Regions from separate parts of the Paenibacillus ihbetae genome, predicted to be linked through region 2. Evidence: riboswitches for the same ligand, from Rfam matches in the RefSeq annotation. Region 2 holds a riboswitch; each other region holds the start of a gene.
The links. A riboswitch is a leader RNA that binds a small molecule or an ion and turns the genes downstream of it on or off. The one in region 2 is predicted to bind cyclic di-GMP.

Region 1 (6,487 bases), 510 kb from region 2:
TGCGGCATCAGCGGCGCCATTCAGCACCTGGCGGGCATGAGCCAATCGCGGGTCATTATCGCGATCAACAAGGACCCGGAAGCGCCGATCTTCAAGGTAGCCGATTACGGCATCGTCGGCGACCTGTTCGATATCGTGCCGCTGCTCACCCAGGAATTCCGCAAGGTGCTGGTGTCTTAACCGGCCGAAGCAGCAGCGGCCAGCTCTTGAAGCCTGTCCGGCTTCTCCAGCTCAAAGAAGGTCGAGTTCCGATTCGGCATGCCGGATGACAGGACTCGACCTTTCTTTTTTTCATACATTCATATTCTATGTCGATCCGTCACTCCATTCAGGAGCTGAACCGTTTCAGCAGCTTCTGCTGATGAGCCCGAAATGCCTCCTCCAGCGATATATCATAGAGATCGGCCAGCAATGATATATTGCCAAGAACGTCGCCGATTTCCTCCACCAAATCCTGCTTCAGCCGCTCTTGAGACGACACTTCCTCGTCCGGCCGGTCTCTCCCGATTTCAAAAGCACGTACTGCCCTGGCGGCTTCCCCCGCCTCCTCCATCAGAAAACCGATTCGGATAAAAGGGCCGTGTTCAGTCCAGCCCCGCTCTCCGTAAAATTGCTTGATCCATTGCTGCGCTTCGTTCATGTCCACTGTCCAAATACCTCCGTGTTCTGGGCTGTAACCTGGGTCTTGAGCCGCTAAGTAGATACGCATTGCCCAAAGCCGATTCATTTCATGATTGAAACCGTGAGTGTTCTTGGCTTATTCATAAATTTTACATACAAGGGGAATCTTCTACCATGCGGTTTAACATAAGGCGAGTACGATATAAACATGCTCTAACTTGAAGAACACGAAGACATCGCTTTTTCGATCCATGACACCAATCACTATATATAGTATGATTACTCGAAGTTATTATCAACATCTGGTTAGGAGTGGCTGAATTGAAATCAATATGCGTATTTGCAGGCTCGAACATGGGGGAGCATCCGGATTATAAGACCCAAGCGGCAGCGCTCGGCGAACTGATTGCCCGAAAACAATACCGGCTGGTGTACGGGGGGTCGCGTGTCGGACTGATGGGCGAGGTGGCCAATACGGTGCTTGAGCTTGGCGGCGAGGTCATTGGGGTCATGCCCCGGGGATTATTTAAGGGCGAAATTGTACATACCGGACTAACTCAGCTGATTGAAGTTGCGGATATGCATGAGCGTAAGGCAACGATGGGGAAATATGCCGACGGCTTTATCGCTTTGCCTGGGGGCTTCGGAACCTTTGAGGAATTGTTCGAGGTGTTGTGCTGGTCTCAAATCGGGATTCACCAGAAGCCGATCGGGCTGCTGAATATCCGGAATTACTACGACCCGCTGATGAGCCTGGTCCAATCCAGCATTACCGCGGGCTTTGCAAATTCATCCCATTTGAATCTGATCAACATTTCCGACGATCCGATCAAGCTTCTTGAGCTGATGGAGAGCTATACGCCGCCTACGCTGGATATGAAGTGGAAGGATCTTGATTAAGTCGCGAGAGGTCCTTGGTTACATAAGAGGCTGACTCAAGTTTCCCCGAGGAATCTTGAGATACAGCCTCTTTTTGCATTGAATGCCAGAGTCGGCTCCCTCATTCAGAATGTATATTTAGCGTATAACTATCCATTGTGCGGCCATCAACGCCCAATGCTTCAATCGATATATGATCATGCAGCGCTTGATTTCCTACCTTCCATTCCAATGACCAGCCATCGGAACCATCGGTATCATAACCTATTATTTTACGTTCCTTCCCTGTCTCGGTACCTGTAGGAGCAATCCAGAACAGAACCGTATTCGTATGCTCCGCTTCCACCTTAAATGTCACGGTTTCCGTGTTTTCCGGAACGATGAACCAGTTGTCCTGTTCCTCTAGGGTTGTAGATACATTTGAAATTTTGGCTTGGGGCAGCTGTCTAGGCTGTGCTTCTTGATCTTCAGGTAGAGAATTCTGCGCCTGCTGTGGAGAACACGACCCTAAAACAAAGGTGCAGCAAAGAAATACAGCAACAGTCATCCATTTGATCACTTTCAAGAACCATTCACCTCACAGTTATACGAAAATCTTACTCCCACGCTTAAAACATCACCATAAAGAAAGGGAGCCGAATGTTGATCGGCCCCCTGGTTTCCTCATCTTGTTTTTCGAATCCGCAGCATGGAGTTGCCATTGATCATAAATTCATAGGACACCTGGTTCTCGGTCACTTCGAGACCTCCGCTTCCAAATCTTGAATCAATCGCTCCAGATGTTCATATCGGTTCCCCGATAAATCCGTGAGCGGAAAAATACGCACTTCCTCCGAAGTAACCCGAAGCAGTTCTCGGATCGTGTTTCGGTGAAAGTCATAGTCCAAACGATCGCTGTACATAAACAGAAAATGGGCGGATAACACCAGATCGAACTGTTCATCGCAAAATGGCAGCTCCGGCAGCACCGCAGCCACATACCGCTCCGGATGTGCTCTCATATCCGCAACACAGTCCCGGAGGGCTTGATGGCGATGACGGCTAACGCCCGCAACATCCCCGTAAAAGTCCCATACAAAGTTTCGCTTCGTCTGCTCCATGGATTCCATTGCGTGCGCGGTATCCTCCAGGCCCTTCCGCTCCAGATCCTCGATCCGATGATCGTAAGCGATATCGCTTGCGGTGACATCCAATCCGGCCGCTGCGGCATGCGCCGTAAAGGAGCATGCTCCGGCAGGGCAATCTAATATTTTCTTGCCTGCCAGCTCCTTTGCCTGCAGATCAAACATCTGCATATACTCCTCATAGGTCCGGCCGATAAACACCACCCGGTCCAATTCCAGCTTCGTCTTCCCTTGCCTCATCTCGTCTCTTCTCATCTCATCTCACCTCAGCTATGATCTTGGTGCGGATCCCGGCCATCCAAGCGCCATCTCCGCAAACCTATATTACCATATGATGGAATGGGTGGATATTAGCCATTTATCGATCGAAGCAAGCCGCAATGGTTCCTAACTCTCCACACTTCCCCTCTCTGACGCTCCTTACCCACTTCATATCCGAACTCCGGTGTTTAAGCTATACTCTTTTTATGTACGTATTCAATTTGAAAAAAGCCATATAAGGAGGGTCACACATATGCTGCCTTACCCTGCTCCCACGACAAGAGAGGAAAAAATGAAATTGGTCGCCCAAATCAAGGATCGGCTGCTTCAGCTTCATGGCGATGCCATTCTGGCGATCGGCCTGTACGGCTCGCTTGCCCAAGGGATCGACGGGCCTTACTCCGATATCGAGCTTCGGGTTATTACGAAGGATGGTTTCTCTCTTCCCGGGCATGAATTTATCTATCCCCCATTCAAAATCGAAATCGGAATGAAGCAAAAACGCGAAGCGATGCGCTCCGCGGCGACCGTTGACGATTCCTGGGCCATTAAGGCAGGCGCATATGCTCATTTGCAAGCAATCTATGATCCGGACCGGCTGCTCGATGAGATTCGCACACGGCCGATGCACATTTCCGACGAAGCAATTCGGGACGTAATGAGAGAATTTATGATTTGGGAGCCTTATGAAACGATGGGCAAAATCCGCAACAATAAATTGGCTGGCAATCACGGCTACCTGGCCCTCGGTGCCAAGGATCTGGCGTGGCAGAGCGCCAAGCTGATCGGGCTCGCCAACAAAACCTTCTATACTACCCGAGCCAGAACCTATGAGGAATCGCTTCAAATGCCATCTCGCCCATCGGGCTATGATGAGCTTATCGAATTGGTGACCCGCGGGCAGCTTCATGATTCGGAGCTGGTATATGAGCGCTGCGAGCATTTGTGGACTGGACTAAACGAATGGTTTGGGGAGATGGGCATCGAGTATAAGTTGGACAAGCTTCCTTTTTGATTGCCGTAGAAAAAACAGCATCACGAACAGCAGCTAATTGTTACACCGTTCCGTTACTCCTCCCTTTGCGTAAGGTTTCTGGTCTAGAGCATGCTTGAATGGCTGTCGATCTTATACTCCGTGCAGCCCCGGTGCTGCACGTCCCCCGCTTCACTCAGCTTTCTCGAATTAATCTCCTTTTTTTCGATGCTAAGTGAGTATTAACGACACAAAGGAAGAAAATGCTACAAAAATAAGGCTTAGGACCCTAACTTTCGATACTTATATATTATATGTTTAAGTAAATGTTAAATTTTCCAAATACATATCTGTTCTAGTTCGTACGAACATGGCAAACCCATTGAAAAATGGGGACGCAAAGCTATAGGGGCTAACGGATTTGCTATAGAGCAAATGCTAGTGCCAGCCAGCTGCCGAATACGACGGAGACCTCCGTCTGGTAGCGTTGCCTTTGGACGGGGGTTTCTTTAATTTTTAGATAAAATTTTTACTATTTTGATAGCTGGGGTTTCAAGCCCTGTCTATAGATAATGAACCTGCGAGGAGGGAAGGAGCTTTGGGGAGAAAAATTGATTAATACGTCGAAGGAGGGGTTGGAAAACCAGGCGATCAAGAAACATTCGCCGTGCAGCATAAGATTATGATTAGAGCCAACTAAAGTGTTCGATCTGCTCGAACATCACTCTGTAGTACATATACCCTGAGCTGCCTTTAAATTTACAATATCCCATCATTCATTTAATTTATTGACAGCCTTGGATGGCTCTAAAGTCTCTCACTAGAAATAAGGGAGGAAACGATGAACAGAACATCGATATTCAGTCGGCGTTTAAAGTGTTTGGCGGCTGTTTTCATCATTTTGTTCGGTCAGCTTCTGCCTCTGTACCCTCAACAGGCTGAGGCGGCTGCAGATAACTGGCTGAATTTTAAATTTGATGAATTCTCCCAAAATACGGTCAATCAATTTACCTTGGATGGTCATGCCACAATCGCTCAAGGGCAAAATTTTATACGATTGACACAGCCGACTACATTACAAAGCGGAGCCGCATTTAACAATACCGCACTGTGTCCTAGAGACAATTATTCATTCAGCACGGCCTTTTCTTTTAAAATGAGTAACCCGAGCGCTCAAGGCGCAAGCGATGGATTGACCTTTACGCTCCAGACTGGCACAACCAGCCAGAATATGAACGGTGGCGGCTTGGGATATTACGGCATTAGTCCGAGTTTTGCCGTTAAATATGACACGTTTAAAAACGATGTTTATAAGGATCCTTCTTCAAACTACGTTGGACTTGCGGTAAATGGAGACGTAGTGAATCAAGCAGGCTGGTATACCGATTTAGACAGCACCAGCTTCAAATTGTCTGACGGAACCCAGTACTATACGTGGATCGATTACAATAGTTCAACTCGGAATGTTCAGGTTCATCTGGGCACTTCGCCGGATCGGGTAAATGCCAGCAAAGTTTTAGATGTCAATGGCATCGATCTTGGTTCGATATTTAACGGACAATCGATTCATGCCGGTTTTACAGGATCAACAGGATCTCCGAATTACGAGACGCATGATATCCATAGCTGGTATTTTGTGAATGCATACGCACCGATCGATACTCTCGATCCGAATAATACTTACAAAGTGAACGAGGCACCCGTTGTGCCGGGTGATTCAAAAGTCACCGCGGTAAATACGCCGGTCTCGGGACAAGTAATCGGCGCCGACCCGGATGGAGATCCATTGACGTACGCCAAAGGCGCGACGGATCCTCAGAACGGAACTGTGACGGTTAATGCGGACGGAACTTGGTCGTATACGCCAGCACAAGACTTTATCGGCACCGATAGCTTCACCGTCATCGCCAATGACGGCAAATGCGCCACTGCCGAAGCTACGATTAACGTTGAAGTATCGGATTCGGTTCCTCCAACGACTCCACCTAACGCATGTGGAAACCGAGTGGCCTTGATTAATGGTAGTTTTGAAGAAGGACCTGAACGAGGATCCTATGACCCAGTCAACAGTCCTTTTATGTTCTATCAGGATGAAGTGCCAGGATGGATGACAACGGATACAGGTAATGGAGCCAATGTTCACTTAATTGAAATTTGGGATTACGCTCAGGGTTATCCTGATCCTGAAGTTAAGCAGCAACCGGCCCCTGTTGACGGTAATCGTTATGCGGAGTTAAATGCCGTTGAGAACGGCATGTTATACCAAGACGTGCCGACCACACCTGGACAGACAATCTATTGGAGACTCTCCCATAAGGGTCGGTATGGAGTGGATACGATGCAGGTTCGCATTGGTCCGGCAACAGACAATCCCTATGATACGGTTCCACAAAAACAAATGTCGTCAGGGAACACGGCGTGGGAAACCTATACAGGAACATATACCGTTCCAGCTGGACAAACGATGACAAGGTTTGGGTTTGAAGCCGTTTCGACATCCAGTGGATCAATCGGTTACGGCAACCACCTGGACAACATCTTCCTGGGAACCGAACCATGTGTTATCGCAGAGAAATCTGTTTCTCCTGCTGGAGACGTTTTTGAAGGCGATGAACTCACCTACGAAGTC
Region 2 (6,487 bases):
AGACAACCGTATCCCCGACTTCGAAATGAGTTTTGCCCGCATTCAGGTTTTCTGCAATTTTCTCCGATTCCACAACCGGATGACGCGGATAAACCTGAACTTCTTCCTCGGACTCGCTCGGTGTGCTCACATTCTCGCCACCGGCTACAGCGGTATTTCGAATATTTTTGCCAGCTTGTCCAGGCTCAATAATCGCTTCGAACTCCAGCGTATGCCACTCGGTGTCCGTAATATCCCCGAACAGGCCGATAACTTGCCCATCGGTATACATACCTCTGTCTTGATCGCTTGCGTCATCCGTGACGGCAGCGCCGTCTACCTTCAGGCTGCCCGGTACATATTGCAGTCCTGCCGGCAGATCGTCCGAGATAACCAAGCTGCTGACAAAGCTCTTTTCGATCGTATTCCGTGCCTGAATCGTGTACCGCAACGTATCGCCTGGTTCAGGGTTACCAGGGTCCGTGTTTCCGGCAGCCTTCGTTTGAAGGACGGCATTTTTGCTGGACTCCAGAACAGGAGGATTGAAACGGACCGTCGTGGTGGTTTCGTTCGATTCCTTCTCTTCCGTGTCGCCTGTTAGTAAGTTGTTATAGCTGATTTGTGCTTTGTTCTTAATTTGCTGATTGGCGGCGCTTGCTAGAACCTTGACTTTAAATTGCACGGTAACGCCGTCAGCCAATTGGCTCGTATTGGCCAAGTCGCCTAACTGAATGCTGACCTGGCTGCCGTCAAAGCGACCTTCGTCGGTGTCGTCGGCATCCGTCAGGTCTTTGGTGGTCGAGCCCAGGATCAATTTCATGGAGCCAGGGACATATTCCGTTCCTTGCGGAATCAGATCCATCACGCTTGCATCGGCGGCGATGTCTCCGCCTTCATTCTTGATCTGAATCTCGTAGGTTACTTCATCGCCGGCACTCACTTCTTGTGGAGATGCGGTCTTGTTAGCTGTCACACAAGGCGACGTACCAAGGAAAATATCATCGATGAAGTTTCCAGCTCCAATGTTTCCACTTGCTGTACTCACCGCCTCAAAGCCGAAGCGAGTGACCGTTTGTCCTGCTGGGACCGTATACGTGCCTGTATAGGTTCCCCATGCTTTGTTACCGTCCGTCATTTGTTCTTGAACTTTGGTGTCGTACGGGTTAGCCGTTGCTGCTCCAATACGAAGCTGCATCGTGTCAACCCCTTGCCGTCCCATATGGGATAGGCGCCAATAGATGGTCTGTCCAGGGGTTGTCTTCACATCCTGGTAAAGCATCCCGTTTTCATAAGCATTTAGTTCCGCCCATTTCCCGCCGTCCGGGGGAGCTGGCCAGTTCTTTACAACCGCAGGATTATTTCGCTCCCAGTCCCATAGTTCAATGACTGGATAACCGTTAGCATCATCCGTGGTCTTCCATCCAGGTACTTCGGATTCATAATAGTAGAGTCCGGACGTATTAACAGCAGTTCCCCGGACAGCGCCTTGCTCAAAACTGCCATTGATCATTGCAACTGGCCTAGCGCAAGCATCAATGACTTCTCTTTCGAGAATACCACTCGACACTTCATTAGAATCGATCGTTTCCTCTTTGCCTGCCAGTAAGTTCTTATAATCAACAGTCGCTTGATTGGTGACCGTCTGGCCGACATGGCTGGATAATGCTTTCACTCTGAATTGAACTGTGATGCCGTCAGGCAAGTCATTGGTATTCTGCAAATTTCCGAGCCTAATGATCACCTTGCTGCCGTCAAAGTGTCCTGCATCTGTATCATCTGCATCGGTTAGATCAATGGTATTGGTCCCGCTCACCATTCTCATGGAGCCTGGAACATATTCCGTGCCCGCAGGAATGACGTCTTCAAAGACGGTATTTGCGGCAACGTCTCCGCCTTCATTTTTAACTGTGACTTCGTAAGTAAGTTCATCGCCTTCAAAAACTTCTCCAGCAGGAGAAACGGATTTCTCTGCGATAACACATGGTTCAGTTCCCAGGAAGATGTTGTCCAGGTAATTACCGAAAGCCAAGGCTCCAGTAGATGTACTAATTGCTTTAAATCCAAAACGTGTTACTGTTTGACCTGCAGGAACCGTATAACTCCCGGAATAAGTTTCCCATGCAGTCCCAGTTGAAATTCTCTTTATTTCTGGCGTGGTATTGAATGGATCGTTCGTAACCGGTCCAATATTAACACTCATCGTGTCCACGCCACTATATCCTCTGTGATCTAAGCGCCAATAGATTGTCTGCCCTGGTACAGTTGGTAAATCTTGATACAGCATACTATTTGTATCCGCATTTAATTCTGCAAATCTACTCGTAAGATTGTCCTGATTCGGAGTGTTTGAAGGTATCGTGCTTGGTCGGGCAGGGTCCATGATTTGAATGATCCCTCTTGGTGTACGGTTAGTATCCGTCGTATTCCACCCTGGAACCGTGTCTGCATAGTAGTAACCGCCTCCGGCTACCGAGTTATCAAAAGTACCAGGTCCCTCCGGCTTTTCAAATTCACCATTAATCAAAGCCACTGGTGATGAACAAGCATTTGGAGGATTAAGTGGATACACGTCAATCGCATTCTTCGGCTCATCAGGCATATCTAGATTGTCGCCCGTAACAGTTGCTACATTTTCGATGCTCTTACCGGCTTGACCCGAAGTGACCTTCACTTGAAAAGTGATACGATGCCACTCAGTGTCGGTTACATCGCCAATCGTTCCGGTTACTGTAGAATCGACAAACTCGCCTTGATCATTATCTCGATCATCACTGACCGGTTGCCCCTCCACTGTCAGTGTACCCGGAACATATTCCAAGCCTTCCGGAATCGTATCCGAGATAACCATGTTTCGAATCAGACTTTCAGAGATCGTATTTCGACTCTGAATCGTGTATAGCAGCGTATCTCCCACTTCAGGCTGGTCCGCAACGGTGTTTCCATCCGCTTTTTCTTGAATCTTCGCCGATTTCTGCGATTCAAGTTGAGGAGGATTTGGATCGAAATTAGGAATGACACGCGAAGCGGCATCGTAAGTAATCTCAATATTTGTAGAGCTCAGGAATCGATAGCTAAGTGTTTCTGGATCAAGTTCGTATACGAGCGTGTTGGTGTTTCCAGCGCCCACATACATTTTCCCGTTCGGCAGGAAGCTAAGAGCCCGCGGTCCAGGATCGATGGATTGGCCGTCTGCACTTACCATAGGAACAGAACGTATTACTTCTGCCGTTGCCGGATCGATTTGATAGACCTTTACCTGGTCAACAAGATCCAAAAGCCAAATAAACCCGTTTTTGTCATAAAGAATGTCGCCACCGTTGCTACTTGTCAAGCCGATAATAACCTTACGATCTTGCTGATTTGTTGTTATATCGTAGTATGCGAGATAATTCTCCCCATTTTCGGTGTAAATATAATAGTATTTATTATCCGGGCTAATTACGGCGTTTGCTGCTGTTCCGGTCAACGTGGCTACCTGTGTAGTAGCACCCGTTTCTGAAATCTTATACAGCCGATTGATGCCGCCACTTCCGCTAAATGCGTAGAAGGCATTTTCCGTCATGGACATCGCTAATCCATTATTAATGAGGAGTGCGTTGTTAAGTGCTAGGCTTGCCTTTGGGTCTAGCTCGCCCGGATTATTTCCGTCGATCTGGTAGATAGCATTCCCGGATATAATATAAGTATCAGTGTCATTAATCGAAAAGGATGCGGCCTGAGCCTGAGATGGCTGTAAAGGAAATATCCCGCCTAAAGCAACTAAAAATACACAAAACTGGATAAACAAACGCTTGATCAATTTTGTGCTCGTACCAGAATGAATACTGCTCAAACATCTCCCTCCAATCGTTGTTAGTCTTGGCCGTCATTGGACTGTAATGAGCCTTAAATTTAATACATTGCTAGTCAAATCGAATCCATACTTCGACTTATGGATTGATCTCAATCCATTTGATCAATACGAGCGAATGGCCGTAACGCCATCACTTACTCATCGCCTCCTACTATGTATTTCTTATTTTCCCAAAGGACGCTCCCTCCTCGAAGGTTCATCTTATCTATAGACAAGGCTTGTTGCCTCGACTAACGTTAATTAAAATTTGAAATAACTAAAAATGAAAAACCCGTCCAATAGCAAACGCTAACAGACGGGTCTTCCGTCGTATTCGGTAGCTGGCTGGCAATAGTACTTGCTTCTTTCAGCAAATCCATTAGCCCCTGTAGCTTTGCGTCCCCACTTTTCAATGGGTTTGCCATTATCGTACGAGCATTTTATGTAAATGTAAGTTTTAACATTTCCTTAATCTTACAACACATATAATTGATAAGTTAGGTTATATTGACTCAATTTCGTGGTAGTTTATCACTATTTGTCGTATTTTGGAATATAAGGCTTTAGTGCTATATCAACATTTATTTGCTAGCAATGATAAGCCGACAAGATCATTCCGAAACAAGATCTCATAAAAAGAATGGTTATTTTGGAAACTTAGTAGATCTATTAATGACGCGATCTATGTTAGAGGCGTCTGCGATAAAAAATACCGAAAATCGGTATTTTTTATGTTTGTTTTTATATCGTTATCCATTTTCAAGGATGCTGAGTAAACCTGCGGCAACTTCTTTTTGGGACTCAGGAATAGTATTCATCCATTCATGGAGAGCCAAACGTACGCCACTTTCAGTCAAAGTCTGAGTATCCATGATAAGTTGGAGCTGCGGTGGAAGAGCTATATCTTCCTGTTGACTGATGTCCACCGCCATGCCGATAACGGTGGCAAGCTCGCAAGGGCGATGGTCTGCAATGCTGCACTCCATAGACAAACCATATATGATTTCATTGTCTAGTTGACTCATATGATTTACCTCCCCAAGCTTGAAGTACATCCCGACGAAAGCTTGAATTCAATTCTGCGGCTTCCTTCTGCGCTAGTTGTAATGTCTCCGGATCAGGATTGACGTTGATTTTCCGTGAAATTACAGCAAAACGAGCGCCTACCAATTCCAGATCATCCGCTGTGGTGATGCCGTTCAACAGTTGATGGCGTGCCTCGCGAAGCTCGGGCAACAACCTCTTTACTTCATCGCGCATATTCGGATCCAGAGACTGTAGTTTTTCCGGTGCGAACCGAATTCGTTCTAAGCCATTCACCAATTCCTCAGAACGTTCAAGCCGCATCTGTACTTCGGGATGTTCTATACCGTCTACTCTGGCAAAACGGATGGCTTCTTTAAGCGATGCAGCAATTGCCGTCAATTCCGGTACGGGTTCAGCTAGTTTTTTCTGCAAGGAGGAAATGGCTTTTGCGTACTTGGCTAATACTTCACGGTCTCTCTCTGGTGTCGCCGCTAGCTTCTCCGGTGTCAAATCGTATTCCATCAGTGCGGAGATCTCCTCACGGGCAGTCTCTGCATCCCCCTCCTTTAGCGATACGGAGACCGCTGACAAGTGCGCTCTTGTACAGGGGATACAACCAACCGATACATGCATATCCGGGGCATATTGACTGTAAGGCACAGCTTCGTTTTTAATTGCTACAGCTTCGAAGGTATTGGAATCCTCCATTTTAATATCGCTCATAAATCATTTCCTCCTCAAAGTTTTAGTTTAGCTTCTATTAATTCCAGGATACTGTTTGGATCATATATCAAGAACGCTTCTTCGCCCAGTTCTCTCCGAAGTTCCAAAAGCGCTTATGCATTCAATAGATTTAATACAGCTTGAATACATATCATCCCCTCCTTGTCACACGATTCTGCTTTGGTGCCGTTATTTCGAGACGGGAGTGTGTTCCTCACCTCCTATAGCAAGATCACCTAGAATACAAAAAACCCCCGCCATGTTTAAATAGACGGAGGCTCCGTCGTATTCGGTAACTGGCTGGCATAGTGGTTGCATTAAAAACACCCACCTTAGCCCCTGTAGCTTTGCGTCGCCATCTTTCAACGGGTTTGCTATTATCGTACGATGTATGAAATTGTAAAAATTAATTAATCCTTCAACAACAACTTACTTTAAATTATAAGATTCGACGTAAATAAAAAAAATACCCAAAATTGGGTAATGGATGCGTATGTATTCCATTCTTTAGGTAAACTTCCTCAGAAACGCTCCTTTATGATTGACTCTCGTTTTGGCGTAAATTTTTTTAATAAACGTGCGGACCGTGCTTTGACTAATTCCATAGGTATCCGCGATTTCAGGCACGTTTTTATTTTCCAGCCACCCGTAGGCGATTTCCTTCTCGCGATTCGTTAATTTATATTGCTCAAAGAGGGAATAGGTCAGCTCCTTTTGCAGCATGGGATCCTTCTGGGGCAGCTTTTCTTCAATATTTTTGGCCAAATGCTCAATGAGGGGCAGGGCAAATGTAACCTCGTGAAAATAATGAAAACAGAGGCTGAGGTAGCCGATGATAACATTTTTGATTCGGATGGGCGTGCAAACGCAGGACAGCTCCGCAAACAATCGATTGCTGTGCTCGGCGCCGATTACGACTGAAGCCGA
Region 3 (6,487 bases), 1.0 Mb from region 2:
GTGCTCCAGTTCGATAACATGCACGACCGCCGCATCGCCGGGAGCACGAATTGGAACCATTACGCCATCGTGCTGGACGTGCCGGAGGAGAGCGCCACGATCTCGATTGGCGTGCTCTTGATGGGAGCGGGCAAGGTGTGGGTGGACAGCTTCCGATTCGAAGAAGTGGACCTGAGTGTTCCAACCACCCATTTAGACGTACATTATGAGCTGTTGGACGAACCGTCCAACCTGTCATTTGAAGAGTAGGGAGATCGCGCCCATTGGCGCCAGCGAACCGGATCATGGGCACCGCGAAAATCGGGGGACTGACAAAATGCCCTTAATCACCGTTGAGGAAAAGGAGAGCAGCCATGAAAGTCATTACATTATGCGGGTCGACCAGGTTCAAGCCTCAATTCCGGGAGGCTGAGGCGGCCCTGACGTTGGGCGGGCATATCGTGCTCAGCGTCGGTTTTTTCGAGCAGAGCGACGGCATCGACATCACGCCGGAGCAGGAGGCAAGGCTTAAGGAGCTGCACTTCCGCAAAATCGACATGTCGGACGAGATCTACGTCATCGATGTGAACGGTTATATCGGGGAGAGCACCCGGGGCGAGATCGCATACGCAAGCTCGCGTGGGAAAGCGGTGCGCTACTATTCCAAAGAGCCGCTGGCTGGGCCGGAGGGCTGACGATAGTGATAGTTGAAGCCGTTAAGGGTACCCCGGAGGGCGAAGGAGTGCAGTCGGGACGGTAAGCGGAGCTTGAGAGAGGAAGCGGACCTGGGTGAGGATCATATCTGCTATAGGCGGAACGATCCTCACTATACCCCTGAGACAATAAAAAGGAGGACAAGACACGAGATCTTGCCTCCTTTTTTATTTCGACCCGCCTATTGCCTATTGCCTATTGCCTATTGCCTGCACTTGGAGTTGTAACTTCCCTGCAGCAGCATGCATGCTTTAACGCTGCGGCTTTATTGCTTGTCTTGCAGCATGCGGACCAGGATCACGACGGCTTCTGCCCGCGTGGCGGTGCTGGACGGCTCAAACCGGTTATTGGAGCGGCCTTCGATGACTCCTAGCTGCTCCGCATATCTAACATAACCTTTGGCCCAAGCCGGGATTTCAGCATCGTCCTTGAACGAAGTCGCTGCATTGGCAGCAGATAGACCCTGGCCTCGAATCAGCATGGTGATCAATTCCGCCCGGCTGATCTTTTTGTTCGGGCGCAGCATATCATCGTTGTAGCCTTCGATGATCCCCGCTTGGATCGCAGCGGACAATTCCTCCGATGCCCAGGCAGGGATGTCTTCCCGATCCTGATAGGCTTCCAGGACACCGGTATGGTCCACAGGCTGCAGCTTCATCGCCCGAGCTACCATTAGCGCGAACTGCAGTCTGGTCACCTCTTCATCCGGCAAAAGCTTATCGCTCGAAACGCCTTTAATTATGCAGAGTTGCGAAGCGGTATCGATATAGGGTCTCGCCCAATGACTCCGGGTGTCCGTCCATGTGAGCTGCGGGCAAGCTGCTCCATTCGACCCTTCCGAAGGGGTTTCCGTATCTTTAGGCTCGTCGGTTTTATCCTCTGAAGGGTTCACCGGGCTAACCGGTGGCCCTGACGATGATCCGCCATTATAGGAACCCGAGTGCCCGCCATTATCAGGTGCTGGCGAGCTTGCGTTCAATCGGGTAACCACGATCGTGTATGTTTTCGTCGTTATTCCATCCTGCGCAGTTACCGTCACGACGATTTTGTTGTCACCGACGTTCAGTTCGATGGCTTCCGACGGAGTGCCGCTCTTGACCGGCTGCCCGTTCACCGTCACGGTCGAATTTGCATCGAGCGTTGTCGCCGTAATCGTCAGCTTATATACATCGTTAGTCACAGCAGCCGCATAGGCGGTCGTCCCGCTGGCGAATGCCGGCGTTAGTGTGCCTTTCGACAGCTCCACATTCGTTAAGTCCGCGCTGTTGCTCGCCGCACGGGTTACCTTCACCATATAGGTATTCGTCGTACCATCCTGTGCTGTTACCGTCACGGTGATTTCATTGTCACCGACGTTCAGCTGAATCGCCTCCGATGGCGTACCGCTCTTGACCAAATGCCCGTTCACGGTCATGGTTGCATGCGCATCCACCGTGATCGGTGTAACCGTCAGGCTATACACATCGTTCGTCACGGCAGCTGTATAATGGGTCGTTCCGGCTTCGAACGCCGGCGACAGGGTGCCTTTCGACAGCGTCAATTGGCTTAGATCGGTCGGCTCCGATACCGTCACCGTGCTTGTGTCCGTGAAGCTTCCATCCTCCGTCGTCACCGTAATGGTAGCCGTGCCCCGTCCGACCGGCGTAACGACGCCGCTTGCGTCTACCGTCGCAATAGCGGGATCCGACGACGACCATGTCACATTTTTATTCATGGCCGTATCCGGCAGGACCGTTGCTATCAATTGTTCCGTGCTCCCGCCGCGAATCAGCGAAAGGGTGGAGGGTGTTACGTCAACGCCGGTTGCAGCAACGGTGTAGGTAATTGTCAGCTTAGGGCGGAGGGATACTACATAAAATGTTTCCGGGTGAAATCCTCTGGACCAATTCACGGATGGTATTTCGTCCGCAACCTTCAGCATAAAACCATAATTCTCCGAGGTGCCCTCAACCCATTGCTGCACGAGGCCGGTCAGATCGAAACTGCATATTGCACTATTTCCAGCGCAGCCGATCGGTTTGGTTGAGTAAGGGATCGAATCATAAATGGGATTCGTAATGGAGGTATTCCATGTGATGCTGCTTTCATTCCAATCCTGAGCGACTCTATAGACGTCAACCGATACGGTCCCATTGCCCGAGTTCCCGAACGGAAGCGCGCTCAGTTCAAACTTAGCGTCCGTAATGGTCGCGTTTTGCGGTATGGAGGGGAGATCGATCTTAAAAAATGGCCGAGAATCACCATAGTCTCCATAGTCCCGTCTTGTAAGGACTGAGATGCCGGGGGATGGCGTATCAGGCTTTAGGCTGCTGACGGTAGCCGAACTCATACCCGTATACCCGTCGACGCCTTCTTGTAATACTTTAGTTACCGTCGCGGGAGCCGCGGAAGCCGTCGTTGGGAAGGATACGACCACCCATGACGATAATAACAGGGTTACACAAAGAATGAATGAAACCGATTGCTGAAACGGCCGCCGAGGGCTTGTTTGCATTTGTATTCCTCCTGCCAGAGATGAGTTGAGGTGATTGGATAGTTTAAAGCAACATTCGTATAATCGGTCGTCTCCCAACATTTAAGTGTCTCTCCTGTGAGACCATCTTAATAGCACCGCAAGGATGCTGCCGCTCTTAAGACGGGCTCTCTCATCATCGAACCTCCTTCACGTGGATAATTCGACCTTTGGAAGATGATTTTTTGAACGCCAAAAAACCTTCATCTGCCCACAAACAGACGAAGGTTCATCTGCCGTTTCGGGCAACTGGCTGGCATAGCGGATGCACTTTAATCCGCCTTAGCCCCTGTAGCTTTGCGTCCCCGCTTTTCAACGGGTTTGCCATGATCCAACGGTTCGATTTTTTGTTACATTTGTTGACAATTGAACTATACAAACGGGCGGAAATTTTTGGTATAGGCCTGAAGGTTTATATCTCTTCTTCTGTTCAGAGACTCTGATAGAGGAAATGATATCGAAGTTCTGTGGTGGGGTGGCCTATTCAGCTTATAGTCTCAGAAAAACAGTGGTACTAATAGTATCGCAGACCAGTAAACCGCTAAAAGAATGTCTCTTGTCATAAAAAGTCGAATTCTGTAATTTGCGCGAGGCTGTTTCTCTGGGCACATATTGAAATCTTAAAAACAGGAGTATAGATCTACCAATAAGAGGTGTCAGCGGAGGGGGAGAGGGAAGAGTTGCGTACTCGGACTGAACCGAAAAGCTCGCCAACAACAAGAAGGAGGGCAAGAAATGAAATCTTGCCCTCCTTTATTTCTCCCCACACATAGGCAGCGGGAAATTGCGGATCCCTTGCGCCCAGCGGAGCGGACGAATCGATTCCGAAGAAACGGAGTGTTCGCCTTTGTCGCCGGATTTCCCCCTTGCTGGAGACAATTCGAGAAATCCGGCGACAACAGCGATCGTAGAAACGATACGTACGCGAAGCGTCCTCTGAGCGCTACCCGCACGCCCTTAAAATTACAGATACAGCACCAGCGCAATAACCGCTGCCAACACAATACGGTAAATCGCAAACGGCACCAGCTTGATCCGGTTAATCAGCTTCAGGAAGAAGCGGATCGAGATCAGCGCGAACACGAAGGCTGCCAAGAACCCGGCGATGAAGAACGGCAGCGCCTCCAGCGTGAAATACTCCCAGTTTTTCAGCAAGGACAGCAAGCTTGCCCCGAACATGATCGGCACCGCCATGATGAATGTGAAGTCTGCGGCTGCACGGTGGCTCATGCCGAGCATGACGCCTCCAGAGATGGTGGAGCCTGAACGGGAGAAGCCCGGCCATAGCGACAGGCATTGAATCAGGCCGACACTGAAAGCCTGCTTGTACGTAATCTGATCGACCGATACGATTTTCGCTTCCTTGTTCGAGCTCATCTTGTCCGCGACGATCATAAAGATCGCCCCAAGGACAAGACCGATCAGCACCGTTTCCGTCGAGAACAGATGCTCGTCGATAAAGTCCTCAAACAATACGCCCAGCACGCCCGCCGGAATCAAGCCGACGATCACTTGGCTCAGCTTCAGGCGCCCGGTACCGGCGGGAACGCCGGCTTCGGGCTTTTTGCGCTTCAGGCCGAGAAGATCAAGAAAGCGATCTTTAAACACGACAACGACCGCGAGGATCGAGCCGAGCTGAATGACGACCTTAAAGGTGTTGGCTACGTATTTCGTAAGAAACTCTTCGGATTTCAGCCACATGTCATCCACGATGATCATATGGCCGGTAGAGGAAACGGGAGCGAACTCGGTCAGTCCCTCGACGATTCCTAGAATGATTGCTTTGAGGATAGTTAAAAAATCCATGACCTAAAGTCTCTCCCTTACTTAAAAAAATGAAAAATGTAAAAATGCAGCGTCGTTAATGATTCATGGCATGAAGAAGCCGAAAGGTCAACCGGTCATGCCAACCTCACGTACCATAGGCATGTGCCTGGTACCGTTAAGCGGATTTTCTGCGCTTGCGGAAAAAGATGATCAGGAATGCGATAACGGCCACAGCTATTACAGCATAAGCGATATTGGAGTATACGTCCATGAAGGCGACGATATCTTCCCAGGATTCGCCAAGCGCGGCGCCGACCGAGACCAGAATGACGTTCCAGATCAAGGTGCCGATCGTGGTGAAGAGGAGGAACATGCCGAATTTCATGTTGGACATGCCCGCCGGGATGGAAATCAGGCTCCGGATCAGCGGAATCATGCGGCAGAAGAGCACCGTCCAGTAGCCGTATTTATCGAACCAGGCATCCGCTTTGCGGATATCTTCTTTTTTCACACGGAGAATATGTCCCCAGCGATCCACGATCTTCTCCAGCCGCTCCACGTCCAGCAGGCGGCCGATACCGTACAGGATGACGGCTCCGACGACGGAGCCGAGGGTTGCGGCAAGAATAACGCCGGGTACGCTGAGCTTGGTATAGGTGGTCATAAACCCTCCGAAGGTGAGAATTACCTCGGACGGAATCGGAGGAAACACGTTTTCCAGGGCGATCATCAGGAAGATCCCGACATAGCCGAATTGCTCCATAATATCCGTAATCCAGTTTTCCAAAAGTTACACCTCTTTCACATAGTTAAAGGCCTGGGAGCGTCGATCGCTGATCCCCTTAGATCAGGGTCTGCTTCAGCTTGCGCAAATACTGGCTTCGAATAAAGTAGAAGTACAGGATCTGCATCATCAGGAAGCTCAGCAGCACGATACCCATCTCAGCCGCGATGGATAGATAGAAGTAGCTTTGCAGCGCAATGAACGCAAAGATGCTGTGCGTGATCGCAAGCCCGATCGGAACGAAAAAGAGCAGCGCCAGCTGTCCGGTGACGATTCGCCGAAACTCCCTGTCCGTCATGCCGAGCCGCGAGATGGTGGCATAATGCCTGCGGTCATAGTCAAGATCGGCATACAGGCGGAAATACAGGAAGCTGCCGGCGGCGATAAAAAATACGGTTCCGACGAGCAAAGCGGCAAAAAGCAGCATATTATACAGGCTGTCGCGCAGGGCGAAGAGGGTCCCGCTTACGGTAAGCGCGTAAGGACGGTTCATTTCATAACGGACGGCCCCTCTGGGCGCAAGCTGGGATGCGACGCCCTCCGTCTGCCGGAAATCCTCGGTGTAAAAGCCGGTGTACCGCTCCGTCCGGGAAGGAGGGATGCGCTCAAACATGTCATCGCTGATGACCAGACCGCCGAAGCGGTCGTCGCCATCCATCTTCGGAAGCAAATATTCCGGGATGCCGGCATGCTCCGAATACCCGACCTCGCGCAGCCGGATATCGGTATCC

Region 1: linked by a shared signal. The riboswitch ahead of BBD41_RS13100 (isopeptide-forming domain-containing fimbrial protein) and the one ahead of BBD41_RS15310 (isopeptide-forming domain-containing fimbrial protein) in region 2 are both predicted to bind cyclic di-GMP.
Region 3: linked by a shared signal. The riboswitch ahead of BBD41_RS10885 (cadherin-like beta sandwich domain-containing protein) and the one ahead of BBD41_RS15310 (isopeptide-forming domain-containing fimbrial protein) in region 2 are both predicted to bind cyclic di-GMP.

The regions. Positions count from the first base shown of each region.
Region 1 is NZ_CP016809.1:2,933,742-2,940,228, forward strand. It holds gene BBD41_RS13070 (electron transfer flavoprotein subunit alpha/FixB family protein) at 1-180, shown strand, start outside; gene BBD41_RS13075 (MazG nucleotide pyrophosphohydrolase domain-containing protein) at 329-640, opposite strand; gene BBD41_RS13080 (LOG family protein) at 943-1,521, shown strand; gene BBD41_RS13085 (hypothetical protein) at 1,622-2,059, opposite strand; partial or broken gene BBD41_RS13090 (class I SAM-dependent methyltransferase) at 2,164-2,879, opposite strand; gene BBD41_RS13095 (kanamycin nucleotidyltransferase C-terminal domain-containing protein) at 3,139-3,900, shown strand; cyclic di-GMP riboswitch class I at 4,221-4,318, shown strand; gene BBD41_RS13100 (isopeptide-forming domain-containing fimbrial protein) at 4,700-6,487, shown strand, end outside.
Region 2 is NZ_CP016809.1:3,441,860-3,448,346, reverse strand. It holds gene BBD41_RS15310 (isopeptide-forming domain-containing fimbrial protein) at 1-3,811, opposite strand, end outside; cyclic di-GMP riboswitch class I at 4,145-4,244, opposite strand; gene BBD41_RS15305 (hypothetical protein) at 4,561-4,836, opposite strand; gene BBD41_RS15300 (hypothetical protein) at 4,817-5,560, opposite strand; cyclic di-GMP riboswitch class I at 5,849-5,946, opposite strand; gene BBD41_RS15295 (helix-turn-helix transcriptional regulator) at 6,068-6,487, opposite strand, start outside.
Region 3 is NZ_CP016809.1:2,420,284-2,426,770, reverse strand. It holds gene BBD41_RS10895 (helix-turn-helix domain-containing protein) at 1-249, shown strand, start outside; gene BBD41_RS10890 (TIR domain-containing protein) at 354-674, shown strand; gene BBD41_RS10885 (cadherin-like beta sandwich domain-containing protein) at 959-3,187, opposite strand; cyclic di-GMP riboswitch class I at 3,447-3,541, opposite strand; gene BBD41_RS10880 (undecaprenyl-diphosphate phosphatase) at 4,169-5,011, opposite strand; gene BBD41_RS10875 (DedA family protein) at 5,148-5,759, opposite strand; gene BBD41_RS10870 (ABC transporter permease) at 5,815-6,487, opposite strand, start outside.